4 regions of the Lactobacillus xylocopicola genome follow, and region 3 is predicted to be linked to each of the others. Evidence: predicted binding sites of a transcription regulator. Region 3 holds the regulator's gene; each other region holds the start of a gene.
The links. The regulator HrcA, encoded in region 3, represses chaperone genes, less so after heat shock. The targets are predictions, from matches to a motif close to TTAGCACTCNNNNNNNNNGAGTGCTAA.
Positions count from the first base shown of each region.

Region 1 (7,402 bases), 660 kb from region 3:
ATTGTCTTGCTACTTCTGCGGCGTAGTGGCCGAGAAATTAGGGCTATTGCGCGTTTGAATTTATTGCCAGCCACTTTTAGTTGCGGCTCAGGCTTTGCCATTGGCTTGCCCGTCATCCTCAATCCGGTGTTTTTGTTACCCAGTGTTTTACTGCCACTGGTTAACGTGATTTTGGCAGCCTGTGCCCTTGGCTTGCACCTCATTCCGGCCTGTGTGTACCCAATTTTAAAGGGCACGCCGGGTTTGCTGATTCCATTTTTGGCTACTAACGGTAACTGGGCAGCATTAGTGTTTTCAATTCTACTTTTTTTTCTTGATCTGCTTTTACTATGGCCCATTATTAAAATCAATGAAAAAGTCGAATTGCAAATTGTCCACCTAAAGGAGGTCGAATAATGCGCAAAAATCCTAATCTAAAGTGGCTACTTTTGCTGGCTACGATATTAGTTTTACTGGCGGTTCCGAGCTTTTTTTGGATGAAAAAAGATAACAATGCGCGGGCTGAGCGTAGTAAGTCGCTGCTTTCACCGGTTATCATGGTACCGGGCTCAAGTGCTACCACCGAGCGCTTTAATCAACTAATCGCAGAACTCAATAAGACGTCACTGAATCGTCACAGTGTGTTAAAAATCACTGTTTCACGTGAAGCAAAATTGACCTATAGTGGTTCGATTGGTAAGAATGACCTTGAACCCTTTATTATTATTGGCTTCGAAAATAATAAAGATGGTTATGCTAATATCAAGAAGCAAGCGGGTTGGCTTGACGTGGCTTTTGCTTCGTTAATGCAAAATTATCGCTTTAATAACTTCCGAGCTTTTGGTCACTCTAACGGTGGCTTGATCTGGACCTATTGGCTAGAGCATGATTATGCGCAATATGATGCTGATACCCGCATGACTACTTTAATGACCCTAGGTACCCCATATAATTTCACGGAGAAAAACCTTAAAAACCATACTCAGATGCTGGCAGATTTCATCAAACGCCGGTCGCACTTACCACGAAATCTTAAAGTTTATTCGCTTTCTGGTGGTAAAAGCTATGAATCAGATGGTATTGTCCCCGAAACAAGTGTCGCCGCGGGAAAGTTTGTCTTTCAAAATCAGGTCAAGGACTATACCTCGATGATTGTAACTGGCAAGGAGGCCGGTCATTCGAGTTTACCGCAGAACAAGCAGGTGATTCAGGTAATCCGGCAATACTTGTTAAAGAAGACTGATAAGGCACCAAAACCAATTAATAAGGGAAAGGATGGTCACTGATGGACTACCAGCAACAACCAAGTAAAATTGAAGTAATTGGCGGCCGAGTTAACAATTTAAAAAATATTAGTGTTAATGTTCCGTTGCACCAGTTTGTGGCAATTTCAGGATTGAGCGGCTCGGGGAAGTCCAGTCTGGCCATGGGTATTCTTTATGCTGAAGGAGCAAGGCGTTATCTTGACTCACTCGCGGCCTATACCAGACGGCGAATCAGTCAAGTGGGACGGGCCCAAGTTGATGAGGTAAGGCATATTCCTTCTGCCCTTGCCTTGCGGCAGCGACCGGCCGTGCCAGGAGTACGGTCAACTGTGGGGACGGTGACTGAAGTCTTTAATATTCTGCGTTTAATCTTTTCACGGTTGGGATCACCGGTCTGCCCGAATGGCCACCGGATCCCGCCAACGATTAAGATTGCCCAGGCAATGGACTTGACAGGTGCTGCAATGGGGCGGATTACTTGCCCGACCTGCGGGGTGCAATTCTATGCCTTTAGTGCTGAAGACTTTGCCTTCAACTCCGCTGGTGCATGTCAGAAGTGTCAGGGTTTGGGGACGGTAGAGCAGCTTGATGACCAAAAAATCATTGCGGATGAAAACCGTACCCTGGAAGGTGGCGCCGTTGCAACCTGGCAAATTCCGGGAAGAAACTGGATGTGGCGGATTGCACGGGAATTAGGCGTGCGGACGGATGTTCCCTATAAAGAGTTAAATCCAGCTGAAAAAGAAATTGTCTTACATGGCGAAGAACGCAAAGTCCCAGTGGACTTGCCGACTTCCACGGGGCGCGTCTATCACTTAGATGCTTTGTATGAAAATGCCTATAACGCGGTAGTAAATTCGCGTAAGACTACTAAGTCAGAACGTGGCCTGGCGCGCATTAATACTTTTTATCAGTTTACTACTTGTCCGCGGTGTCAAGGTCGCCGGATTGATCCTAGCCGCTGGCAGCAGCAAGTTGCTGGTAAGAATATTGTCGAAGCGGAAGCCTTGACCTTGGGGGAATTGGGTGAGTACCTGCAAAAGATTCTGCACTGGTTACCTAAAGATATGCAAGCTTTAGCTCAAAATTTGACTAGCGAATTGGGCCATCAGATAAAACCGTTATTAAAACTGGGTTTAGATTATCTCAGTTTGGATCGACAAGCCAGTACCCTGTCGACCGGTGAATTACAGAGAATTCAGTTGGGTCGTACCTTACGCACTGAAACTACCGGCGTCTTGTATGTCTTAGATGAGCCGTCTGTAGGTCTTCACCCGGATAATGTGGCTGGCTTGATTGAGGTTTTTCATGAATTGGTCAACCAGGGAAATTCACTGGTGGTTGTCGACCATGAAACATCGATTATCAGTGCGGCGGATTGGATTATTGAAATTGGTCCGGGTTCGGGTAGCCGCGGTGGCCAAATTATTTCCCAGGGAATGCCAACTCAAATTGAGCATGCCCAAAAATCACTTATTGGACCATATCTTCAAGGAACTGCTCCCTTGCATGCCCGCCCGCGCGTTGCGCCAGATCAACTCTTTAAACGGGGCAAGGTTGAATTCACAGTTTCCCAGCGCTTTAATGTTGAAGGAGTTCAAGCGCAGATCCCCTTAGGCTGTCTTACTTCTGTTACGGGCTTTTCAGGCGCGGGCAAGACCACGCTGATTCTTGATTCCTTACTACCAGCTCTTAAAGCGCAAAAAGCAGGTGAACAACCACCAAAATGGGTGAAAACACTAAACAATGGCGGGATTAAAAATGTGATTAGTGTTGATTCTTCGCCAGTCGGGAAAAACCAGCGTTCAACAGTAGCCACTTATACTGATATAATGGATAATCTGCGCAAACTTTACGCTCGACAACCGGAGGCCCAAAAATTAAACTATCGCGCGGCTCATTTTTCTTATAATAACAAGGAGGGGGCCTGCCCAGCCTGTGGTGGTAGTGGCGTGATCGCCCTCGATATTCAATACCTGCCCGACCTGGTCGAGACTTGTTCGTTGTGTGGCGGCCACCGCTACAATCAAGCTGTCCTGCAGGTTAAGTGGAAAGAACTAAGTATCGCTGACGTGCTTGATTATGCAGTCGATGATGCACTTGGTCAAGAGCTGTTTCAAAATGAACCCAAAATCACCAAAACCCTCACTACCTTACATGACATGGGTTTAGGTTATCTACATTTAGGCGAATCTACACCTGCCTTATCTGGGGGTGAAGCCCAGCGTCTTAAACTAACGAGTCATATTCATCGTCAACAAAAAGGAACCCTATTTGTCTTTGACGAGCCAACGGTCGGTCTCCACCCCCAAGATGTCAGAACCTTGTTGCAGGTTTTGCAAAAACTGCTCGATCAAGAAGCAACGATTATCACCATTACGCATGATCTTGATGTTATGGCTAACAGTGATTATATGATTGACATGGGACCTCGAGGTGGCAATCACGGCGGCCAAATTGTGGCTAGTGGAACACCTGTGGATATTTCGCAAAAAAGCAGTGGTTTGACGGCAAAGTATTTACGTGAACATTTTAACTTATATCAAAAAGCTTAGTAGAACCAAAAGAAAAGACCCTGGTATTAGGGTCTTTTTAGTTATCTGGGCACAAAAAAACGGATTTGAAAAAATGTGGAAAAGTTAGAAGCTTATAGTTGCCTTCTGTGGATAACCTGCTATAATATTCAATGAAAGCAGTTAGCAGTCGAATGTATTGAGTGCTAATTGCTGATTTAAAGCCAATAGTAAGGGGTGTTTATATATGGCATACTTTGATAATGAGTTTGATAATTTATTTAACGAATTAAACAATTCTTTTTTTAATAATACAAGTGGTAACAATGGTTCGATTCCCATTCATTACGCCAGCAGCATGCATGCATCGCCGCAGCAATTTAACCAAAATGGACAAACGCAGCAGCAAACGCAAGCAGAAAAGCCGCTGGGAGTTGACTTAGTTGAACAAGCTAAGCAGAGCAAGTACGATCCAGTCATTGGTCGTGATGAGCAAATTCAGGAAGTAATTGAAATTTTAAGCCGGCGCAAAAAGAATAATCCGGTTCTGGTAGGACCTGCCGGTGTTGGTAAGACTGCAATTGTTGAGGGTCTGGCACAAAAAATAGCCGAGGGTGATGTTCCTGACAAGATGAAGGACAAGCACATCATTGCTGTTAATATTAATGACATGGTGGCTGGTTCCAGTCTGCGCGGTAGTTTTGAAGAACGGTTGAAAGGGGTTATTGACCAGGCCAAGCAGAATCCTAACATCATTCTCTTCATTGACGAATTGCATAACATTGTTGGTGCTGGATCAACTGATTCGGAAAACAACAGTGGAGATGCTGCTAATATCTTGAAACCAGCCCTGGCTAGTGGTGACTTAAACCTGATTGGTGCAACGACGACCAGCGAATATCGCCGGATTGAAAATGACTCAGCGCTAGCCCGGAGATTCCAACCGGTACAAGTTCCAGAACCATCTACTGAGGTGACGGTGAAAATCCTTGAAGGTTTAAAGCAGAGATATGAGGACTACCACCATGTAAAGTACGCTGAAAGTGCATTAAAACTTGCGGTGGAATTATCACAGCGCTACATTCAGGGCCGTTACTTGCCAGACAAGGCAATTGATTTGATGGATGAAGCAGGGGCCAAGAAAGGGCTTGGTGCTGTTCCAAGTGATAAAGCTGGCTTGCAAAAGAAAATTGACCAGCTTGAAGCCGCCAAGGCAACGGCTGCTAAAAATGAAGACTATGCTAAAGCCAGCGACTTAAAGACGAAAATTGACCAGCTGCGCGACCAGTTAAAGCATGTTGATGATGCTACAATGCCGCAAGTGACTGATCAAGATATTTATGCCTTAATTGAAGCTAAAACCAAGATTCCGATGAGTGAACTGCATGCTAGTGAAAGCCAAAAGAATCTTGACTTGGCTGCCAAATTAAAGCGTGCTGTCATTGATCAGGCTGATGCGATTAACGTAATCACTGATGCGATTGCCCGTAAGCAGGTCTTTAAGGATAACAACCGGCCAACTGGCTCCTTCTTGCTGACTGGGCCAACTGGGGTTGGTAAGACTGAGCTGGCCAAGCAACTGGCAATTCAACTGTTTGGCGGTGAAGATCACCTAATCCGGCTCGATATGTCGGAATACCAAGACCAAATGGCGGTTAATAAGCTGATTGGTTCAGCACCAGGTTATGTAGGGTACGGTGAAGGCGGCCAACTAACTGAGAAGGTGCGTCACCAGCCGTATAGCTTAATTTTACTGGACGAAATTGAAAAGGCTAACCCGCAAGTCTTCAATGCCTTATTGCAAATTATGGATGATGGTCGATTGACTGATGCACAGGGCAGAACGGTCTCTTTCAAAGACACAATTCTCATCATGACGTCTAATGCTGGTTATTCTGATAACTTATTGCAGAATGGCAAGGTTGATCATGATAAATTGGTTAGCGCGCTTGAGGCATACTTCAGACCCGAATTTTTGAACCGGTTAGATGCAATTGTGCCATTCAACTCATTGACTAGGAGTGATATGACTAAGATTATTGATCTCTATCTAGATAAGATGGCGCATGTTCTGACCAAGAAAGGGGTCAAAGTCGATGTTTCTGCTACCGCTAAGGCTTATTTAGCAGACAAGGGTTATGACAAGAAGTTTGGCGCTCGTCCGCTGCGCCGGGTTGTTGAACAAGACTTGGAGACGCCAATTGCCAAGCTACTTATGCAAGAACCAGACACTAAAGAGGTCAAGTTCACGGCTGACCAGCAGCACGTTTACCTAAATGGTAAGGCAATTTTAGAAATTGCGGCCAAGCCTGAAGCTACTTCAACCAAAAAAGCAGAATAATGGTCTTAACTGACTAAGGAACCATTCCCTAAAAGAATGGTTCCTTTTTTATTGGTCAAAAGTTTCACGTGAAATAATCCGGCAATGAGGTAAAAATCCCCAACCTATTGACAAGCTAAGATTGATGGATTACATTAATTAACAATTAAAAAAAGATGATTATTTTTGATTTAAGGGGTAAAGCACAATGAAACAAAAATTAGCAGAACTAGATTGGCAAAACTTAGGCTTTCAGTATCGCGACCTGCCATACCGGTACGAAGCAAAATTTAAGGATGGTAAGTGGCAGCAGGGGAACTTGGTTGAAGATGCCACTATCAAGCTGTCTGAGGCCGCTGAAATTCTGCATTACGGCCAAGAAATCTTCGAGGGGCTCAAGGCATACCGCCGCGAAGACGGTAAGATCAACCTTTTTCGGCCCGAGCAGAATGCGCACCGCTTCACCCTGTCAGCTGAGCGTCTGGCCATGCCACCATTTCCTGAAGACCGGTTCGTTGAAGCTGTAAAGGAAGTGGTTCGTGCTAATGAAGAATTTGTCCCACCATATGATAGTGGAGCAACCCTCTACCTAAGGCCCTTCATGGTCGGTACGTCTAATGTTTTAGGGGTGACGGCCGCTGATGAATACCTCTTTCGGATCTTTGCTGTGCCGGTTGGTGCCTATATTAAGGGGCTGAATCCGGCCGCTTATCTGGTCAGTGACTATGACCGTGCTGCTTACAATGGTACTGGTCAAGCCAAGACATCAGGAAATTATGCCAGCAGCTTGCTGCCATCAGTTGAGGCCCACCAGCATGGCTTTGCTGATTGCCTCTACTTGGATCCGCGGGAGCATAAGTATGTAGACGAATTTGGCGGAGCCAACTTCTTCGGTATTACCCAGGAAGGGCAGTTCGTTACGCCCCAATCGAAGTCAATTTTAGTTTCGATTACCAAGCGCTCACTTTTGGAACTGGCGGAGCGGATGGGCTTAAACCCGGTAGAGCGCCAGATTACTTTGGAAGAAGCCTTTACCATGAAAGAAGCGGGGGCAATGGGGACAGCAGCGGTAATCTCCCCGGTGGGCTCAATTACCTATCAAGGCGTAAAGCATGTCATCTACAGCGAGGACCAGACCGGACCAATCACAACCAAGCTCTACCATGAATTAGTCGATATCCAATACGGTAATAAACCAGGTCCAGCAGGCTGGGTGCAGACATTGGAATAAAAAATCTGTTGTAGCACTTAGAGAAAATAATATAATTATTGCTTTTCTTTTATTATTTTCATGAAAAAGTAGAAAGAATATTAGTTAATTAAAT
Region 1 is NZ_AP026803.1:1,583,796-1,591,197, reverse strand. Features, by position in the region: gene R8389_RS07660 (PTS sugar transporter subunit IIC) at 1-396, shown strand, start outside; gene R8389_RS07655 (alpha/beta hydrolase) at 396-1,265, shown strand; gene R8389_RS07650 (AAA family ATPase) at 1,265-3,799, shown strand; gene R8389_RS07645 (ATP-dependent Clp protease ATP-binding subunit) at 4,005-6,098, shown strand; gene R8389_RS07640 (branched-chain amino acid aminotransferase) at 6,286-7,308, shown strand.
Region 1: R8389_RS07645 (ATP-dependent Clp protease ATP-binding subunit) is a predicted target of HrcA. The motif match lies at 3,941-3,967, and genes of this name have one in related genera.

Region 2 (7,402 bases), 460 kb from region 3:
CCTTTGCTAGTCGGTATGCTGGCATGTCGACTAAGAAGAATATCATGATCTCGATGCTTCTATCAGGTGGCTTTGCTGGTTTGGGCGGTGTCGTCCAAGGCCTGGGGACTTACCAGAACTACTTTACGCAAACCACTAGTCTTGATATTGGTTGGGATGGACTGTCCGTTGCCCTTTTGGGAGGTGGGACCGCGTTAGGTATTTTGCTGGCCGCCATCTTGTTTTCAATTTTAAAGATTGGTGGTCTAGGCATGCAAACAATTGCCGGGATTCCGTATGAAATTGTGTCCATTGTGATTGCCGCAATCATCTTTTTCGTAGCAATCCAATACGTTATTGGGCTGCTATTTAAGAATAAGCAAACCACCCAAAGCAAGCGCCGGGAAACAATTACCAAAGAATCAGCTAGCCACCGGCAGGCTAGTGAAGGAGGACAGGTCTAATGAATCTAATGACAATTTTACCCTTATTGGTGTCTTCGACTTTTGTTTACTCCACGCCCTTAATTTTTACTGCTTTAGGTGGGGTATACAGTGAAAATTCCGGTATCACCAACATTGGTCTAGAAGGGATTATGACGATGGGCGCCTTTGCTTCAATTGTCTTTAACCTGACTTTTGCCTCGACTTTCGGTACCCTGACGCCGTGGCTGGGGATTGTGGTTGGTGGTCTGGTTGGCGTACTCTTTGCCCTCCTGCATGCAGTTGCAACAATCAACTTTCACGCTGACCATATTATCAGTGGAACGGTCTTGAACTTGATGGCCCCGCCCTTAGGTGTATTTTTAGTTAAAGCTATTTATGACAAAGGTCAAACGGAAAATATTAGTCAGAGCTTTGGATATTTTAGCTTTCCCGGCTTGGCTAATATCCCGGTTATCGGTCCTATTCTGTTTAAGGATACGTCTGCACCAGCCTGGCTTGCCATTGTCCTAGCATTCATCCTGTGGTGGGTGTTATACAAGACCCGCTTTGGCTTGCGGCTGCGTTCTTGCGGGGAAAATCCACAGGCGGCTGACACGATGGGGGTCAATGTTTACGGTATGCGCTACGCAGGTGTGTTGATTTCTGGCTTTTTGGGCGGCATTGGTGGGGCGGTCTTTGCCGAGGCGATTTCTGGTAACTTTTCCGTTTCTACAATTGCTGGTCAAGGTTTTATGGCCTTAGCCGCGATGATTTTCGGTAAATGGAACCCACTTGGCGCGATGCTTGCTTCACTATTTTTTGGTTTTGCCCAGAGTCTTAGCATTATCGGTAATCAGTTGCCGTTTTTCAACCATATTCCGGCTGTTTACATGCAGATTGCACCATATGTGATTACGATTGTGATACTGGTTTTGTTCTTTGGTAAGTCAGTTGCACCTGCAGCCGACGGTCAAAATTATATTAAGTCTAAGTAGGGAGAACGATGAAAGAAATTTATTTTAACCATGACGGCAATATTGATGACCTGGTGTCGTACTTGCTTTTTTTGCAAGCCCCCAACATTAAACTATTAGGTGTTAGCGCAATTGATGCCGACGGCTATGTAGATCCAGCTGTCGCAGTTTGTCAAAAGCTGACCGACCGTTTCAACTTACGTGGTGACAAGTTAGAAGTTGCCAGGTCAACTTCTCGCGCCGTCAATCAGTTTCCAGCAGAGTGGCGGACGGCCTCATATTCCTTCAACTACCTGCCAATGTTAAATGAAGCCGGTAAAGTGGTCACTAAGCAGGCGCAGCAGCCGGCGCACTTAGATATGATAGCCAAGCTTGAACAGGCGAGCGCGCCAGTAACTTTGGTGATGACCGGACCTTTAACTGATCTAGCCCGAGCACTTGATGCCAGTCCGGCAATTGAAACTAAAATTGCTCGACTTTATTGGATGGGTGGGTCACTTAATGGCCATGGCAATGTGGTTCAGGTCAATGCCGACGGCAGCCAGGAATGGAATGCCTTCTGGGACCCAGATGCCGTTGCTCGCGTTTTAGACTCGGCTATTCCAATGCAGGTGGTGGGACTTGAAAGTAGCGAGGAATTACCCTTAACCGATGAACTCAGAATGCATTGGGCTCGCCTGCGCAAGTACCCAGCCATTGACTTAGTGGGGCAAGCTTACAGTCTCTTGGTTAATCCACCGATTCAAACCGCTCAGCTGTACTTCTGGGATGTTTTGACGACTATTAGTGCACTTTATCCAGAAGTTGTTGCGCGGGTAGAGCAGCACCGGGTCAAGGTAATTACCGCTGGCTTGGCTGCTGGCCGGTTGGTTGATGATCCAAATGGTCGCGAGCTTACCCTAGTAACCAAGGCTGATAAAGAAAAATTTTTCCAGCGGTTTGATGAACTGCTCATGCGAACTAACTAAAAAACGAGATTCTTGTGAATCTCGTTTTTTGTTTGCATCTTAATTTATTACTAGGCAAGTGAATCCCAGGCGGGTAGGTCGGTTACTGGGCCTTCTGCCAAGGCGACTTGGTCGGGGGTTAGGTACTTCTTGTGGACAACTACTTCATAAGTATAGTCTCTGAACCAGTCGTTATTCATGACAAAGAAGCCCTTGTCGCCGTTCTTTTCACCCCAGGAATTTTCCACTTTCCATTGGCGGATGTGGCCCTGGTCTTCGTCAACCCCCACAATGGTCATGGCATGAGTGGAAGCTCCAGCTCCGGTACGTAGTCGGTCACCCTTAGACATTTTGAGGTCAACCCCATATAAGTCAGTGTACTGGTACAGGTCGCTGTTGAGGTAACCCTGCTGGCGGTCGCTTTGGGCACCAACTTCATTGCCAAACCAGACGGCTTCGCCGTCTTTTAATTGACTAACGGATGCTGATTCGAGATATTCCATTGGTACGTTGAGAAACTTGATACGATAAGATCCTGCTACATTGTCTTCAAAGGGTAAAGCATACAGTTTGTTATATTCATGGTCGGGCGCGTTAGTTAGGACAACGTAGTCATCGAAGTCAACGTCGCCCATATACTTGTGCAAGAACTCGAGTGGTGTCAAGTCCTTGTCCAAGTGGTAGTTTTTGTCGTCGTCGCGGTATTCGAGATCAAACTTCCGGGGCGGCTCACCGACTGCAATAGCCGTCATTTGGTACACTTCACTCAAGAGTTGCTCGCGTACTTTGGCAAGTTGATCTTCCTGACCTTTTTGCTTTAACGCGCGCAGCACTAGGGCATCTTTTCTCAGCTTGTCGCCAAGTGTCTTGGCAAAGGCATGAGTATTGTTGGTGTTAGCATTCTCCGGCATGGCATAAGATGGTACTACCCCATATTTTGCTATTAGGGCAGCGGCCATGTGAAATTGTCCGCCGTCTGCTCCCGCATCTTCAAGGTAAGCCTTAACGGTACGGGAGTCTAGTGCCTGGTCAGCAGTAGCTAGAATGTTCTCATAAAAAATATTTGCGCGTTCAATCTTGTCCCAGAAGAAGTTGTAGCTTTGCGAGAAGGTGAAGTTCTTAACGTGGTGCTGCTTGCCAAAGTTATGGCGCAAAATATTGAGTGTCGCAAACTCCCAGCAGCGCCCCGATTGGCGCTGGTTAGTAACGTTTTCAGTGTCTAGTTCAGTTGAAAAAACCCGATTTAATTCAGCTTGCACCCGCTCGTTATATGCGGCGGCCTGTACGCCACTCTTTTGAGCGGCGCGGGCAATAACTTGATTTTTAGGGTTGGCATTGAATTGGTCTGCAAATTTTTCGATTTCTTGGACGGTAACCTGATGTCCCATAAATTAATCTCCTTTTTAATTTAATTTTAAATTATCTTCTATTCTAAGCCAAAACAAAAACGAGTTCAATATTTGAACTCGTTTTACCAAAGTAATTATCTTGGGGTGTCCTAAAACGCTCTGGAAAGCTAGTCGATTTGGATCGAGTTTTCGCTTTCATTAGCGCTTTGTTTTGGTAGGTTAATGGTCAGTACCCCATTGTCATACTTGGCATGGATGTCACTAGCTGCAACATTTGGGAGCCTGAAGCTACGGGAGATGTGACCCTCACTTCTTTCGCGGTGGATAAGACTACCATCTTTGGACATGTCCTTAAAGGACTTGCGCGAACCTGAAACGCTCAAAATACCGTTGTTATAACTAAGGTTAATCTTGTCCTTATCCATGCCGGGCAGGTCAACTTTAATAACGTATTCGTGGTCGTTTTCCACGACATCTGCCTGCATTAATTTTGCCATTTCATTGTTGTCAAAAATTTTCTTTGGAAGATCAAACCAGTCATTCATCGCATCAAAAATGTCATTGTGCCGATTCATCATTTCATTTGCCATAGTAAAAACTTCCTTTCAAATTAACTTTATTTTGTAACGGAAGACTTTCATTTCTTCCTTACACTGCTTATTATAGTATGCAGATTAGGAAAAATAAAATAATTAGCACTCTTTATTTTTTAGTGCCAAATAAGTCGCTTAAATGCTGGTAAAATAGGATTAAATGCTTGTGGATAATTTTAAAAGAAAAAGTAGGGAGAGAAAATAATGGTTTATTATCAAAAAATGACCCCAACCGGTTACCAAAAAATCAAGGATGAGATTACTCGGTTAAAGAAGGACCGGCCCCGTCGGATTAAGATTTTGCAGGAGGCACGAGCCTTAGGCGACCTGTCAGAAAACACTGAATATACGGAAGCTAAACGGGACTTGGGACACTTGCAGAGCAGGTTGCGTTACTTGGACAAGCAGTTAAAGTATGCCGAAATTGTTGAAAAAAGCGCAGACGGCAAGGTTGACTTAGGCAAAACCGTCACTTTGAAATTTGCTGATGAGGAAGAAACAGTGGAGTATCAACTTGTGGGCCAGCTGGAAGCCGATCTTACAGCCGGTAAGGTGGCCTATGATTCACCATTGGGACAGTCCATCATGAAAAAAACGGTCGGAAGTAAGGTTAAGGTAGAAGCACCAGCTGGTGAATACCAGGTAACTATCATTGCGATTAAATAAGTTTTCACTTGCTTGTTCAAACGTATGTTTGTATAATTGATAATCGAACAGTAGTTTGGAACAGAGGGTGAAGATGATGTATGATTACCGCTATGAACCGCATCGCGTGATTTTGATGATTGATAACAAGTCTTTTTTTGCCAGTTGTGAGGCACTTAAGCGGGGACTCAATCCGATGAAGGCAGTATTAGCAGTGGTTTCCCACCAGCCTGACAGTAAAGCGGGCGCGGGATTAATCATGGCAGCGTCGCCACTGGCAAAAAAGAAGTATGGTTTGACTAATGTGATGCGAGTGCGTGACCTACCTAATAGTGATGCGGCCCCCGATTTGATCTTAGTAGAACCACATATGAACTTATATATCAGGCGTAGCATGCAAGTGCTGGACATTTTGCGGGAATATGCAGCTGAGGAGGACATCCATGCCTATTCAATTGATGAGTCGATGATTGACATGACCAAGTCCTGGCACTTGTTTGGTGACGATCCTTACTTGGTGGCACGGCAAATTCAAGTAAAAATTAGAAAGGAGCTGGGACTATACACGACTTGTGGGATCGGTGAAAATCCCCTACTGGCCAAGTTGGCAATGGATACTTCGGCTAAACACCGGGAATCGATGATTGATTACTGGCACTACATTGATGTGCCCGACACAATTTGGCGGCTTCCTAATTTAGAAGACGTTTGGGGGATTGGCAAGAGAACGGCCAAGCGTCTGCACCGGTTACAGATTAATAATATGTATGAATTAGCTCACACTGATCCGGCTATTTTACAAAAAGAATTCGGGGTTATTGGCGCACAATTATTTGCCATGAGTTGGGGGGTTGACCGTAGTATCATCAGCCAAAAGTACCAACCGCGGACGAAAAGCTATGGTAATTCGCAAATCTTAACGAGGGATTATACGGTCCAACGTGAGCTGGAAATCGTCCTCCGTGAAATTGGTGAGCAGGTGGCCGCTCGGATTCGGGCACATCACCTGCAGGCCGGCTGCCTTAGTCTGCATATTGGCTTTTCACGATATCAGCAAGATGGCAACCGCAAGGGTTTCAGCGTTCAGCAAAAAATTCTTCCCACTAATGACACTGACCTGCTGGTGCAAGAACTCATTGCACTTTTGCGCAAAAATTGGCATGGCGAGCCTGTCCGAGAAATAGGAGTAAGTTGTAGCCACTTGGTCCCTGCAACTAGCGACCAGCTAACTTTTTTTGTTCAACCTACTGAACAGCTAAAAAAACATACCATTGATCTGACTATCGATCGGATTAGACAAAGGTACGGTTTTACCAGTCTAATCCGGGCTTCCAGTCTGTTGCCGGGGGCGACCGCCATCAGACGTAGCAGCCTGGTTGGTGGTCACAATGGTGGTAATGCTTATGAGTAAGCATTACGGCCGGTCTGCAGGAGAAAAAACAGCTGGCATTTCATAAAGCGGCCTTTTTTTGCTATAATATGGGACTTGTAAGGTACACATTGGATAGAGGTAATTTTTGTGAATACACCAGCATCAAGAGAAGGCAACCTAATTCGCTATGCCATTTACTTAATTGGCTACATAATGGTTGCTGGCGTAGTTAAGCTTGTTACTAACAATTCACCAATTCACATCTGGGATTTAATTTTATTTGTCACGATTTCACTGATGGTTTTGTTGTTTTTTATTTATCGTTTTAACCGGGAGCAGCGTTATTTCGACCGCAGTTTCACGGGCTCATGGTTGAGTGAATTCGGTCTTATTGTGGGCTTGACGGTGGTCGTGACGGTTCTGCGGATCAGCGTGTCGTGGTTACAGTCTTATGGCAAACTCAAACTGTATGGCTTTCAGCTTGACTACTTGCACCATGAAGCAAGTGGTACGTACTGGTTTTTATTATTGGCAGTAGGTATTGTCGTACCTGTGCTGCAGGAATTTCTGGCGACTGGATTTTTGTTTAACTATGCCTTCCGGCGTAACACCGTAATGACAGCTGCGCTGGGGACACTTGCTTCGGGCTTGGTCTTTAGCCTGCTCAATTGGCAAAATTCGCTGCCGTTACTGGTGGTCAATTTGATCTTTGGTGCCATCTTTGCTTGGTCTTACCTCTATACCCAAACGCTCTGGATGCCTGTCTACTTGGCAATAGTTAACGGATTGATCTTGGTTATTATGACCTAACAAAAAAAGGCAATGACTTAAGTCATTGCCTTTTTTTTCAAGCGGATAGCGTGAATCGAACCCGCATCTTCAGCTTGGGAAGCTAACGTTCTACCATTAAACTATACCCGCATTACTGAACCAGTTTACCATGTTTTTGGTCTAAATCCAAGTTTCGATTTAAAAAATTTAGACCGGTAACTAGCAAAAGTAGCAGATTGGCTATTGTCTTTGCGGTATTTTGCTGACAGCTAGGGGTATCTGACTACGGTCAAGCAATGAAGTAAAGTTTTGAAAGAGCCACTGCCGCAATTCCTGGGGTTGAATGA
Region 2 is NZ_AP026803.1:1,375,524-1,382,925, reverse strand. Features, by position in the region: gene R8389_RS06705 (ABC transporter permease) at 1-443, shown strand, start outside; gene R8389_RS06700 (ABC transporter permease) at 443-1,399, shown strand; gene R8389_RS06695 (nucleoside hydrolase) at 1,408-2,346, shown strand; gene R8389_RS06690 (C1 family peptidase) at 2,397-3,713, opposite strand; gene R8389_RS06685 (Hsp20/alpha crystallin family protein) at 3,842-4,264, opposite strand; gene greA (transcription elongation factor GreA) at 4,472-4,933, shown strand; gene R8389_RS06675 (Y-family DNA polymerase) at 5,010-6,323, shown strand; gene R8389_RS06670 (CPBP family intramembrane glutamic endopeptidase) at 6,432-7,094, shown strand; tRNA gene R8389_RS06665 (tRNA-Gly) at 7,135-7,205, opposite strand; gene R8389_RS06660 (SOS response-associated peptidase family protein) at 7,296-7,402, opposite strand, start outside.
Region 2: R8389_RS06685 (Hsp20/alpha crystallin family protein) is a predicted target of HrcA. The motif match lies at 4,367-4,393, and genes of this name have one in related genera.

Region 3 (7,402 bases):
AACCCGCACCGGAATCCAAAGCCTAAAGCCGTAGAAGTTTCCGGTTCAAATTCTAGCGCTGCATCATTTAACTGGAATTTTTGCAGTGCTTCTTTTAAGTCGTCATACTTAGCATTATCAACTGGATACATTCCTGAATAAACCATCGGCGGAATCTGCCGATAACCTGGCAGTGGTTCTGCAGTTGGATTTTCAGCTGCTGTGATGGTATCACCGACTCGCGTTTCACGCACAGACTTAATGTTAGCAGTTAGGTAACCAACATCCCCAGCAATTAGAATATCTTTTTTGACTGGGTGGGGACTTGAAACACCCACCTCTGTAACCTCATACTCCTTGCCCGTATTCATGATCTTAATCTGGTCGCCGGGTTTAACCGTGCCCTCTTCAATCCGTACAGACAGCACTACCCCGCGGTAGTCATCGTATTTAGAGTCAAAGATGAGGGCCTTTAAAGGGGCAGTGAGGTCGCCGGTTGGCGCAGGAATATTTTGCACAATATCCTCAAGCAATTCGGCAATGCCCTGCCCGGTTTTGCCGGAAACTTCAGCCGCATTGCTGGCATCAATCCCAAGCATTTCCGTAATTTCTTCTTTGGCCTGGTCCGGATCAGCTGAAGGCAAGTCAATCTTATTAATTACGGGCAAAATCTCAAGGTCATTATCAATCGCCAAGTAAGTATTAGCTAGGGTTTGGGCCTGCACGCCCTGGGAAGCATCGACAACCAAAAGTGCACCTTCGCAGGCAGCAAGCGACCGCGACACTTCATACGAAAAGTCAACGTGCCCCGGTGTATCAATCAAATGAAAAATATAATCGGCGCCATCCTGAGCCTGGTACTTGATCTCAACCGAGTTCATTTTAATCGTAATGCCCCGTTCCCGTTCGAGTGGCATATCGTCCAGCATCTGATTTTTTAACTGACGTTCTGATACCGTATCGGTTAGCTCTAAAATACGGTCAGCAATAGTCGACTTACCATGATCAATGTGCGCTACAATCGAAAAGTTACGAATATGTTTTTGATAATCTTGTAATTTCTTAATGTCCATAAAATCCTTGCACCCTTTATCTATATCACCCTATTATAGCAAATTCACCAGTTGGATAAAATCAAATAGGACGAATCTTTCCCTGATCCATGGATCCAAAAAGGACTCACTGTAAGTGAGTCCTTAATTAAGTTCAGTCTTTACTGCAGCTTTTCCTTTAGTCGTTCAAAAAAGCCTTTTTCTTGTGGTGAGATCGAGCCCCCACCGGCCTTGACAAAGTCAACTAAAGCTTCCTTCTGCTGTTCATTAATTGATTGCGGAATCTGCACCTGAACGGTTGTCACCTGGTCACCATTACCATTGCCCCGCAAATAAGGTACACCTTCACCGCGCAGGGTAAACTGCTTGTTGGGCTGGGTGCCGGCCGGAATCTTTAACTCCTTCTCGCCATGTACCGTCTTAACCTTGATTTCATCACCCAGAGTGGCTTGAGCAAAGGAAATCGGCACTGTGGTATAAATGGTCGTACCATTACGCTCAAAGTCCTTGGACGGTTTAATCTGGTAACTGATGTACAGATCACCATAAGGGCCGCCGTTCTTACCTGCTTCGCCTTGACCCTCATAGCGTAGCTGTTGCCCGTTATCAATGCCGGCTGGGATGTTGACTTCAATTGTATTCTTGCCTTGGACAACGCCTTGGCCGTGACAAGTCTGGCAAGGATGTTCGATAACCACACCGCGGCCGCGACACTTGTCACAAACCGTTTGCCGGCGAATGACGCCAAGAACAGATTTCTGCGTAACCGTCATATAGCCACTCCCGTTACACTTGTCACAGGTAACAGGATGAGTACCCTTTTCGGCCCCCGAGCCCTGGCAAGTCTGGCAAGTCTCACTACGGGTGTATGATACCTGCGTCTTTTTACCGGTAATCGCATCCATAAAATCGATTGTCAATGTGTAGTCAAGGTCTTCACCGCGCGCGGGTGCAGTTGGATCGGCCCGGCGCTGACCACCTCCACTAGCACCACCAAAGAAGTCATTGAAAATATCACCAAAGCCGCCAAAGTCATTAAAGTCACCATAACCTTGACCACCACCAAAGCCCTGGCCATTGACACCGGCAGACCCGAATTGATCGTACTGGGCCCGTTTTTGCTCGTCATGCAATACCTCGTAGGCCTCGTTGATTTTCTTGTATTTCTCTTCGGCTCCCGGTTCATGGTTAATGTCCGGATGGTACTTCTTTGCTAGTTTCCGGTAAGCAGAGTTAATTTCCTTATCACTGGCATTGCGGTCAACGCCCAGCACGCCATAATAATCTTCCTGTGCCATCTAAACGCTCCTAACTCTCAAAAGAAAAGAACTACTTCGCGGCAGTTCTTTTCTGATTTATTCAATTATAAACCCTTTACTTGTCTGGGTCTACCTTATGGAACTCACCATCACCAGTTGCACCATTGTTTGCATCACCTTGGGCGCCTGGATTCTGTGGACCTGCTTCAGGTCCAGCCTGACCAGCAGCTTGGTCACCGCCATTAGCTTGGTAGAGCTTAACCGCCAGGTCTTGAGCAACCTTAGAAAGTTCATCCTTCTTAGACTTCATTTCTTCTAAGTTATTATCCTTTTGGGCCTGCTTCAAAGCATCAAGGGCTTCTTGAACCTTCTTGGTATCTTCTTCAGATACCTTGTCCTTAGTGTCCTTCAGTGTCTTTTCCGTTGAGAAGATCAGTTGGTCAACTTCATTGCGCAAGTCGACTTCTTCCTTCTTCTTCTTATCCTCTTCAGCGTGTTCTTCGGCCTCTTTTTGCATCTTCTGAATTTCTTCGTCGGACAGACCAGATGAACTCTTGATGGTAATCTTTTGTTCCTTGCCAGTCCCCATGTCCTTAGCCGAAACATTCACGATCCCGTTCTTATCAATGTCGAAGGTAACCTGAATTTGTGGTACACCACGTGGTGCAGCCGGAATGTCTGTCAATTCAAAGCGCCCTAAGGTCTTGTCGTCAGCTGCCATTGGCCGTTCACCTTGCAGAACGTGCACGTCAACAGCTGGTTGGTTGTCAGCAGCAGTTGAGAAAATTTGACTCTTAGAAGTCGGAATAGTCGTATTCTTTTCAATTAACTTGGTGAAGACGCCGCCCATTGTTTCAATTCCAAGTGACAGTGGTGTAACATCAAGCAAAACGACATCCTTAACGTCACCGGAGATAACTCCCCCTTGAATTGCAGCACCAAGGGCCACGGCTTCATCTGGGTTAATGGAGTGATCAGGCTCCTTGCCAGCCCACTTCTTAACGGCTTCTTGAACAGCTGGAATACGAGTTGAACCACCGTTTAAGATTACCTTGTCGATGTCACCGACAGTCAGCTCCGCATCCTTTAAGGCATTATCAAATGGGACCTTGGTCCGGTCAACTAAATCGGCGGTTAATTCATCAAACTTAGCCCGGGTTAAGTCGGCTTCCAGGTGGAGTGGACCCGCTTCACCAGCTGAGATGAACGGCAGTGAGACGTGGGTTGAGGAAACGCCGGACAGGTCTTTTTTAGCCTTTTCAGCCGCATCCTTGAGCCGTTGCAAGGCCATCTTGTCCTTGGACAAGTCAACGCCATTTTCGTCCTTAAAGTTCTTAATCAGCCAGTCGATAATCTTGTTATCAAAGTCATCCCCGCCGAGCTTGGTATCACCATTAGTAGAAAGGACTTGGAAGACGCCATCACCCAGCTGCAAAACGGAAACATCGAAGGTACCACCACCGAGGTCATAAACCAAGACTTTCTCATCTTCAGCATCCTTGTCAAGACCGTATGCCAAGGATGATGCAGTTGGTTCGTTGATAATCCGCTTAACCTCTAGGCCAGCAATCTTACCAGCATCTTTAGTTGCTTGCCGCTGTGCGTCATTAAAGTAAGCTGGGACCGTAATAACTGCTTCTGTAACCTTTTCACCTAAGTAATCTTCAGAAAACTTCTTGATGTATTGCAAAATCATTGCCGAAATTTCTTGCGGTGTATAAGTTTTATCAGCAATCTTGACCTTGTAATCGGCCTCACCCATGTGTCGCTTGATGGATGAAATTGTGTTAGGGTTAGTGATCGCTTGCCGCTTGGCAACTTCACCAACCTGAATTTCACCATCTTTAAAAGCGACTACAGATGGAGTAGTCCGATTACCCTCTGGATTAGTAATGATTTTTGGTTCTTTACCCTCTAAAACAGCTACTGCTGAGTTGGTTGTTCCGAGGTCAATTCCGATAACTTTTGACATTGATAAACTTCCTTTCACCTATTGTGCAACAACGACCATTGCTGGTCTTAAAGTTCGATCTTTATATAAATAGCCTTTTTGTAAGACTTGGACAACGGTGTCCTTTTGATCATCATTTTCCGCTTCAACTGTTTGAACAGCCTGGTGTAATGTCGGATCAAATTTGCCGCCTGCTGCCGCGATTTCGCTGATACCATGATCCTTCATGGCTTTAACAAGTGCGTCAAGGGTCATCTGTACCCCTTTTTTGAGCTGCTTAGAGGCCTCATCATCAACCTTGGTCGACAGGGCCCGCTCCAAATTATCCATTGCTGGCAAAATATCCTTAGCTAAAGATTGTGACTCATACTTAATCAGCTGGCTTCGCTCATTATTGTAGCGATTTTGCATGTTCTGCATTTCCGCCTGACTGCGCAGGAACTTGTCTTCTAAGTCCTGATTTTGCTTTTGGGCCTTAATCAATTCTGCTTTTACCTGCTCAGCAGTGGTCTTGGGTGTTTGGTCCGTTGCCGCCGCAGTTTTAGCTTTAGCCGTAGCGGTTTTTTTGACCTTAGCCTGCTCTGGCTGCCCTTGTTTCTGTTCTTTAGCACCAGTGTCTTTTTCTTTATTCACGGCTAACCTCCTTTATTTAAATCGACCATAATACTCCAGTAGCTTCTTAGCTAGCTCATTCCTAAAATATTCTAATAGTCCTATTACCTGCGAATACGGCATATTGTTAGGACCAAGCAAGGCGATTACCCCCTTGCCATGTGTTCCAACACTGTATTCTGCCGTAAGCAAACTGTAGTCCTTGAGCAAGTCATTTGAAAGCTCCGAGCCCAAACTAACCCGGATGGGATGTTGGCCAATTTGGCTACTAGTCCGCTGGTCAACTAAGCTGGAAATCAACTCATTATGATCAATCAGCTCATAAAGTGACCTCAAATTGGCCACATTACTTAACGATGAGCTGTTGAGCAAGTTAATCTGCCCGTCGACATACATCTGTTCACTGGCCGCATCATTAATAACCTCTTCAACCAGTTCCAACAAGTCACCAGCATGGTTGCTGGTCAGCTTCTTGCCTAGACTATGATTAAGCAAGGCAGGCGTTACCTCATTCAAGGTCTTTCCTACCAGCTCATCATTAATCATCCGTACAGCTTTCTCAATTTCATCGCCATGAATATTAGTTGGCAAGCTATAAACTTGGTTATGGACGTTGCCGTCACTAGTCACCAAGATCGCCATAATCTGTCTACTAAACAAAGGCACAATCCGGAAACCCGTGATAGTCAGGTCACTACTCTCTGGCCCTTCCGCAAATGCCGTATAATTAGTCAAATCCGAGAGAATCTTGGCTGCTTCCTGAACTATTTCATTAACCTGGTGAAACGGCTGATCCAGCTGATTGACAATCCGCTCATAGACAGAAGACGGAATTTGAAGTGGTTCTACCAGATGATCAAGGTAATAGCGGTAACCCTCAGTTGATGGCACGCGGCCACTAGACAGGTGCGTTTTTTCAATTAAACCTTGGTCTTCTAAGACCGCCATCTCGTTGCGAATCGTCGCACTCGACACCTTAATTGGTAACTGCATCATCACCGTTTTTGAACCAACCGGATCATTAGTCTGGGTAAAATCATTAATAATTGTTTTTAAAATTAATTCTTGACGTTCGGTCAACATAGATATCGCCCTCACTTTTAGCACTCTTATCAAACAGGTGCTAACAGTTATTATGATACTAGTATTTAGCAGAAAGTCAAGCCGAGTGCTAAATTTTTTCCGATAAAATCATTAGACTAGTGGCGATGAGCAAAATATGCCTTGATTTCCGCCTCATCTTTGGCCATCTGGGCTCGTAATTCTGCCAAATTAGCAAACTTAATTTCGCCCCTCGTGTACTTGTACCATTTAATTACCATTTCTTGGTCGTATGCTTCTTCATCAAATCCAAATAAATTAGATTCGATAAAAATTTGCCGCCCTTCCTGAATGGTCACATTGTAGCCTACGCTGGTCATTGAGTCGTACCACTTGCCCTTAAGCTTGGTCTTGGTGGCATAAACCCCAACCTTCGGCACAACCTTGTGCTCAGTCCATACCAAGTTAGCCGTCGGATAGCCCAGTTTATGACCATTACGCAGACCATGGCCAACGATTCCGGTCATTGCATAGGGCGTTCCCAGCAATTCGGTCGCCAGTGCCATTTCACCAGCCTTTATCGCATCCTTGATTTCGGTCGACCCAATCTTTTGACCGTCATATGACTGCTGGGGAACTTCGATAATATCAAAGCGCCCCTTAGCAAAATGGGGAAAGTTTTTCATGTTGGCGACAGCTCGGGGCCCGTAAGTATAATCAAACCCAGCCACTACGGTATCCGCCTGCAGCTTAACCACAATCTGGTCGACGAACTCTTGGGCGGTCAGCTTGCTAAAACGATCATTGAAATGCATCACCAGCAAATAGTCCACCCCAAGCTTGCGCATTTTATATGCTTTTTCATTCAAACTATCGATGTAAGTTACCTCTGCCTTTTGATATACCTCTTTGGGATGGCCGTTAAAAGTCATCACGACCAGTGGATGCCCCTTCTGCTTGGCCTGCTCTTGCGCAATCTTAATCAATTGTTGATGACCACGGTGAACTCCGTCAAAAAAGCCCAGTACCAGCACAATTGGTCCCGGGATAAGATTTTCTTTAAGCGGATAAGTTAAATGAATAATTTGCACGATAAGACCTTCATTTCACCTAATTATTTTGTAAAAGCATTAATTCAGGACGGTAGTTATAATCATCTTTTTGATAAATTGCCTTAACCCTACCATTGTACCGTAAGACCACCTTTTTTGCATTCGTTTTTAGTGTAATGGCCGCCCCATTGTTGACTTTAAGCCACTGACTGGCACTAAGTTCAACCTGCTGGTAATCCTTAAAAAAAAGGTCAAGGGGTTGGAGAAAGTCTGGGGCCTGTGCTGGATTGGCAGCTATGAAATCAAGTTTAACAGCCTGACTGAGGTCAAAGCCTGAGCTAGCCGTGCGGCGCAAACTTTTCATCACTGCCGGAACGCCCAGTGCCGTTCCCAAATCATTGACCAGTGAGCGCACATAGGTACCCTTACTGCAGGCAATTTTAAAGTTAAAAGTGA
Region 3 is NZ_AP026803.1:918,981-926,382, forward strand. Features, by position in the region: gene lepA (translation elongation factor 4) at 1-1,052, opposite strand, end outside; gene dnaJ (molecular chaperone DnaJ) at 1,193-2,329, opposite strand; gene dnaK (molecular chaperone DnaK) at 2,406-4,262, opposite strand; gene grpE (nucleotide exchange factor GrpE) at 4,281-4,874, opposite strand; gene hrcA (heat-inducible transcriptional repressor HrcA) at 4,887-5,936, opposite strand; gene ribF (riboflavin biosynthesis protein RibF) at 6,053-6,985, opposite strand; gene truB (tRNA pseudouridine(55) synthase TruB) at 7,005-7,402, opposite strand, start outside.

Region 4 (7,402 bases), 420 kb from region 3:
ATATCTAACACACCACTTTTTTTATACAAGTTATGCCGGTGCTGGAATTCCGCCTGGCTTAACGGAGCACACTGGATCTCAAAGGCCAGATTTGAACTAGCCCGAATATCTGAGCGCAGTTGTCCAGCTGCCAGTGTAACTTCAATCGCAGCCGCAAAATGTGCCTCCGTTAACGCTAATTGGAGTAATTTCTTGCTTAAGGCATGCTCTTCCCGTTCATTCTGCTGGTTAGTAAGACGAGCTAAATGCTTGAAATAGGCCGTCTTAGACCCGACCACTAACCGTACTTCTTTTTGACAGTGCGGACAAAAATAGTGCTGCGCTGCGGCCAACCTGCTTTCATCCCGACTTTTGCTAGCCATTGTGACCGCTGTTACTAGTTCATTATTTAGCAATGCTGCATACAAAAAATCACCCTCGATTAAGTACGCAAAAAAGGCAAGTTTTACCTTGCCTTTTTCCTTAATGCTTAATTTTACCAAAATAATGCCGCAACTGATCCAGCGCACTGTGTTCAATCAGGCACTTACCCGTCAGCTTAATCCGAGCCAGTTCACTTTGTCTGATTTTCAATCCATATTCATTAGCAATTGCCCAAGCATCAACTGGCTTGAGTTCTGTATAATTCTCATCATTAAAAACCAAATCAAGGAAAAATTGCCCATTTTCAAAGTAAAGACTGGAGGAAAGATCGCGAGCTTGCAAGCTTTCTGCTAGTTCCGTAACTGTACCCAGGTCAGCGAAGCAGTATGCCTGCTTCCTTGGTGCTTTTTTACTGGTGCCCTGCTTCTTGTGCGGTTGATCGTCAGCTTTGTCCTCAGACGGAGCATCCTCAGCCTGCTCGTCTGCTTCATCCTCATCTGCTAGATCCATAAATGACGTCCTCCGTGAATCCTGACCGCCTGCACTGCTATCTTCCCCATCAAGTAATTGTGCCAAGCTATCACGATCTTTAGCAGATACCTTAGTAATCAGCAAATCAAGGCCACCACTATTTGGCATCACCTGAAAAGTAACCGGCGCTTCTTGGCTAAAAGTATGATCCGTATCAATTTCATCCAAAATCGAATAGAAGAAATGCTGTATTTTGTTTTTATCGCCCAGCAAATCTAACACTTTTAAGCCACGTCTAGCTAGCTCATTCTTATCTATACGAACGCGAATAGTGTTTTCGTTAATATGATCTACCTGCATGAAATCTCACCTCCATCAGTTTCTCTTATCTATTGTAGCCCATTTCACCTGTAAAATAAAAGCGTTAGTCTAAACTAACACTTTTTTGTAAATCTTTATTAATTATAAGTCAGCAATCTTTTGCATTTCTTCAAGCTCAAGCCGCCGAACCTTTCTTGGCAGAAAACGTCTAATTTCATCTTCATTATAGCCAACTTGTAGGCGTCGGTCATCCATGATAATTGGTCGTCTCAACAAACTAGGGTTCTTTTCGACCAAATTAAGCAGTTGATCGATTGATAAATTATCAAGGTTAACTTTTAACTGTTGAAATGCTCTGGAACGCGTAGAAATAATTTCCTCAGTGCCGTTTTCAGTCATCCGCAGTATTTGAATTAGTTCATCCTTTGTCAGTGGTTCTGAAAAAATATTTCTTTCTTTAAAAGCAATATCATGCTTCTTTAACCACGCCTTGGCTTTCCGACATGAGGTACAACTTGGAGATATATATAAATTTACCATATATTTCACGCTCCTTTGAACATTTTTTTCTTACTGTGAACATTGTAACACAATGCTTCTTTTTTGTAAGTGATTTTTGCAAATAATTCATTTCTTTGCACTTATTTAAAAAAGCACATCAACTTTCGTTAACGTGCTTTTTATCATTTATCTACTTTAGCCATTAAGTCACTAACTAACTTTTCGTTCTCTTCAGCTGTTTTAGATTCAAAACAAGCCTGGTTAGCCAATTCCTTAATTTCATTAGTATCAAGTTTTTTCATTAAACTTCTAATCCGTAAGATTGAAGTTGCACTCATTGAGTACTCATCTAATCCCATTGCTAATAGAATTGGGAACATCGTGCTATCACCGGCAGCTTCGCCGCACATGCCACACCAAATACCATTGTCATGAGCTGCGTCAATTGTGTTCTTGATTAACCGCAAGACAGCTGGATTAGCCGGTTGGTACAGGTAAGAAACGTTGTCATTACCACGATCAGCAGCCATTGAGTATTGGATCAGGTCATTAGTACCAATGGAGAAAAAGTCAACTTCCTTGGCAAATTGATCAGCCAAGACTGCAGCAGCTGGAACTTCAATCATCATTCCTACTTGCAGGTCACTGCCAACACTTACGCCTTGACTAGTCAGCTGGTCTTTTTCTTCATTTAAGATTGACTTAGCTTTGCGCAATTCATTCAGTGTACCAATCATTGGGAACATAATTCCTAGACTACCATAAGCAGACGCTCTCAGCAGTGCGCGCAGCTGTGTCCGAAAAATCTCTTCGTTCTGTAAAGATAACCTGATGGCCCGAACGCCTAAAAATGGGTTCATTTCATCTGGCAAATCCCAGTAATCCAAGTGCTTGTCGCCACCGATGTCCATGGTTCTGATGATGACTTGCTTGCCATGCATGCCTTCGATAACTTTTTTATAAGCATCATATTGCGCATCTTCAGTGGGAAAGTCCTTAGAATCCATGTACAAGAACTCTGTCCGGTACAAGCCGACTGCTTCTGCACCGTTCTCGTTCACGCCTGCCATATCGTTAGGCGTACCGATATTGGCAGCAATCGTAAACTTCTTGCCATCTGCAGTCACTGACGGTTCATACTTTAGCTTCTGCCATTCAGCCTTCTGCTTTAAGAATATGTCGCTCTTCTGCTGGTAATCAGAAATCTGCTCCTTACTTGGATCAATAACTGCATCCCCACTTAAACCATCAACCACCAAAGTGTCACCATTTTGAACATCCTTAGTAATTGAGTCAGTCCCTACAACGGCTGGCAATTCAAGTGAGCGAGCCATAATGGCAGAGTGCGCTGTCCGGCCACCAATATCAGTCACGAAGCCTTTAACAAATTGCTTGTTCAATTGGGCGGTGTCACTTGGAGTCAAGTCATGGGCCACAACTACTACTTCATGGTCGATGGCCGCTGGATTAGGCAATTCTTTGCCGAGCAAGTGCGCCATAATCCGCTTCGAAACATCACGAACGTCCGCTGCACGTTGTTGCATGTAAGCATTATCGGTCATACCTTCAAAAATGCTAATGAACTTTTGAGCAGTTTCGTCAAGCGCAGCTTCACTGTTAATCTTTTGTTCCTTAATTTCATTTTCAATGGCACCCGTAAATTCAGGGTCATTCAAAATCATCAGGTGCGCTTCAAAAACTTGAGCTTCTTCCTCGCCTAGACTCTGCTTGGCATCATCGCGGATTTTTTCAACTTCGGCCGTTGACACTGAAATTGCATCCTTGTAGCGGGCTACTTCACTTTCAACATCACTGACATTAGTTTTTGAAAACGAAAGATCGGGTTCTACCAAGAGATATGCTGGAGCTACAGCAATACCATCACTGGCAGCAATTCCTTTTAATGTCTTGGTCATTATTCAGCCAATCCCTCTTTTTTCATGGTTTCGGAAATTGTCTCAATTGCATCCTTCTCATCATCACCGTCGGCACTGATTGTAACATCAGCATTCTTACCAACGCCAAGTGACATCACACCCATGATTGATTTCAGGTTGACTGACTTGCCATTGTATTCCAAGTTGATGTCTGAACCGAACTTAGAAGCAGCCTGGACCAAAAGGGTTGCTGGACGAGCATGAATACCTGTTTCTGCAATGACATGAAAATCGCGTTTTTCCATTATATATCTCCTTTAAATTGAAAAAATCAAACCGGTAGTATCTACCTATTCGAGTATTAGATTATCATTTTTTTGTGAATTAAACAACAAAAATGTAACAGTTTACATCATCAAAGTTCAGTCTTTGACTGCGAATACAGTATTTTTCCACCCCGTAAGGCCCTACCGGTTATATTCTGCCGTTTGCCAAATGTTCTTAAAGCAGCCTGGAAGGCAAAGGCCTCTTCTGGTTTGACTTCATAATGATCAAGTTCACCAGTCGCAAGCTGCTCCAGAATTATTCGGTAATCCAAATATACCACCATTTCTTTCTTACTAAAACTAACTTCTACCGGCTTTAGCAAATTTTGGTTACTTTGCTCAGCTGTATTCTATCACACCAGTGCTACTAGATGATGCTTACAAAAAATAAGTTCCAAGCTTTAGCACTTGATTATTGAGAGTGCTAATTATATAATTTAATAAACATAACTTGAAGTGAAAGGCGGTAATTTAATTGCTTTGTCAAAATTGTCAAAAGCGGCCTGCATCCATCCATCTTTTTGCTAAGGTGAATGGCCAGAGCCGTGAAATCAGCTTATGTGGACAATGTTATCAAGAATTGAAACAACAAGGAAATATCAATATGAACAACGACAACAACGGGTTCTTTGGTGACTTTAACGACCTCTTTAATAGTTTTAATAACGGAAATACTAGCAACAATCCCAATGGACCACAAATGAGCAACGGCAGTGGTAATAATGGTAATAACGCTGGGGGCGGGCGCTCACTGCTTGATCAGTTTGGAACAGACCTAACTGCTATGGCCAAAAAAGGCAAGATTGACCCAGTTATTGGCCGAGACAAGGAAATCGCTCGTGTAATCGAAATTTTAAATCGTCGAACCAAGAACAATCCGGTCCTAATTGGTGAAGCCGGTGTTGGTAAAACAGCAGTCGTTGAAGGACTCGCCCAACAAATTGTTGATGGCTCAGTGCCAGCCAAATTACAAGACAAGCGGATTATTTCACTTAATGTAGTCTCGTTAGTCCAAGGTACCGGAATTCGCGGGCAATTTGAACAACGGATGCAGCAGTTAATCAAAGAATTGCAAAGTCATGATGATATCATTTTATTTATTGATGAAATCCATGAGATTGTAGGCGCGGGCAACGCTGAAGGCGGAATGGACGCCGGTAATATCATTAAACCAGCGCTAGCTCGCGGTGATTTGCAACTAGTTGGTGCGACCACCCTGAAGGAATATCGTGAAATCGAAAAAGATTCAGCTCTAGCACGACGGTTCCAGCCAGTTGATGTGAAAGAGCCCTCAATTGCAGAAACCATGAAAATTTTAAAGGGTATCCAAAAGCGCTACGAAGGCTACCATCATGTTCACTACACCGATGACGCCATTAAGGCGGCAGCTGAATTATCTGAGCGCTACATCCAGGACCGGTTTTTACCGGATAAGGCAATTGACCTGCTCGACGAAGCAGGCTCGCGGATGAACCTAACCATTCCTTACGTCGACAAAGAAAAGATGAAAGAGCGAATTGAGGCAGCGCAACAGTTAAAGCAAGAATCACTCAAAAATGAGGATTACGAAAAAGCGGCCTATTACCGGGACCAAATTGAAAAGTATAGTGAGATGAAGGACCAAAAGGTTGATCCTGATAAATCGCCGATCATCACTGACAAAATTATGAACAAGATTGTTGAAGAAAAAACGGGTATTCCGGTTGGTGACTTGCAAAAGCAAGAAGAAAACCAATTGCAAAACCTTGCACCTAATCTGAAAGCCCATGTGATTGGTCAGAGTAAGGCAGTGGACAAGGTCGCACGGGCCATCCGGCGTAACCGGATCGGCTTCAACAAGTCAGGTAGACCGATTGGTTCCTTCCTCTTTGTTGGACCAACCGGAGTCGGTAAGACTGAACTAGCCAAACAACTAGCCCAGCAAATGTTTGGCTCAGAGAATGCCTTAATTCGCTTCGACATGTCTGAGTACATGGAATCTTACTCAGTCTCCAAGTTAATTGGCTCTGCACCAGGATACGTGGGCTACGAGGAAGCTGGACAATTAACCGAACGCGTTCGCCGCAACCCTTACAGCCTAATTTTGCTAGATGAAATTGAAAAAGCCGACCCATCTGTCATGAACCTCTTCTTACAGATTTTGGATGATGGTCGACTAACCGACTCCCAAGGACGGACGGTTTCCTTCAAGGATACAATCATTATTATGACTTCTAATGCCGGGCAAGATATCAAACAGGCCAGCGTCGGCTTTGCGTCCGAAAGCAGCAATAAGAAAGCAGATTCGGCTAGAAGTTCAATGAGTCAATTCTTTAAGCCAGAGTTTTTAAACCGCCTGGATGAAGTAATTGAATTCAACGAACTAACTAAGGATGACCTGGTTCAAATCGTTGACCTAATGCTTGAAGAGGTTAACAACATGGTCAAAACCCAGGGCCTGCAAATCACCGTAACAAGCGATGCTAAGCAGAAGCTGGTCGAAGAGGGCTACAACCCAGCAATGGGTGCACGCCCACTGCGGCGTACTATTCAAGAAGAAATCGAAGACAAGGTAGCCGATTTCAAGCTTGACCACCTAGCCGCTAAGAATCTTTTAGCCAGCGTCAAAGATGACCAAATCGTTATCAGTGAACCCGCAGCGGTTGCCTCGCCCGTTGAAAGTGAAGAACCACGCTAAGTAGAACAAATTTACGTTAAGAATGATTTATTAAAGAAAAATGTCCCCATTAGCGGTATACTAAACTATGAAAGAACTACTAAAAGAAACGGGTGAAATCCATGCATTTGATCGATGTAACCAATAGTTATAGGGAATTAGTTCACAGCCAGTTAAATACAACCAATGTCAACTACGTCAAGGTGTACTCCTTGGGTAATACCTCCGTCATTTATACTGAAAGTGACGAAGCGATTGGCATTGTACTGAAGAATCATGATCGCCGCATTCGCAAGGAGGAGACTAACTTTGTTATTGAACGGTTGATTAAAGAAAAGAATCCAGCATATGAGTTAATTGCTGATAAAAGCCAACACGTCATTGAAATTCACATTGATAAGTAAACAAAAAGACTGGCATGAAGCCAGTCTTTTTGTTTACTTATAATTTTTCAGTCAATTTCACTTCCGGATACTTGTCCTGGAAGAAGCGCTCTGCAAATTGGTTTTCAAAGAGAAAGAGCGGTTGGTCATAGCGGTCCTTAACTAGCAGGTTGCGGCTGTTTGACATCGCCGGATCAAGCTGGTCGGGATCAATCCACCGAGCTACCCGATGGCCGATGCTGGTCATCTCAACATCTGAATTGTATTCGTTCTTCATCCTGAACTTGAATACTTCAAACTGTAATTGGCCAACAGCGCCCAGAATATACTCATCGGTCTGGTAGTTACGGTAGAGCTGGATTGCACCCTCTTGAACCAACTGGTTCATCCCCTTGTGGAAAGACTTTTGCTTCATCACATTCTTAGCCGTTACCCGCACAAACAATTCTGGCGTGAATTCTGGCAGCGGCGGATAAACAATCTTGCGCTTACCCGCGTAAATAC
Region 4 is NZ_AP026803.1:494,612-502,013, reverse strand. Features, by position in the region: gene R8389_RS02610 (competence protein CoiA) at 1-482, opposite strand, end outside; gene R8389_RS02605 (adaptor protein MecA) at 463-1,194, opposite strand; gene spxA (transcriptional regulator SpxA) at 1,297-1,695, opposite strand; gene ptsP (phosphoenolpyruvate--protein phosphotransferase) at 1,839-3,572, opposite strand; gene R8389_RS02590 (phosphocarrier protein HPr) at 3,572-3,838, opposite strand; gene R8389_RS02585 (hypothetical protein) at 3,949-4,140, opposite strand; gene R8389_RS02580 (ATP-dependent Clp protease ATP-binding subunit) at 4,335-6,536, shown strand; gene R8389_RS02575 (DUF1827 family protein) at 6,638-6,919, shown strand; gene R8389_RS02570 (peptide chain release factor 3) at 6,957-7,402, opposite strand, start outside.
Region 4: R8389_RS02580 (ATP-dependent Clp protease ATP-binding subunit) is a predicted target of HrcA. The motif match lies at 4,261-4,287, and genes of this name have one in related genera.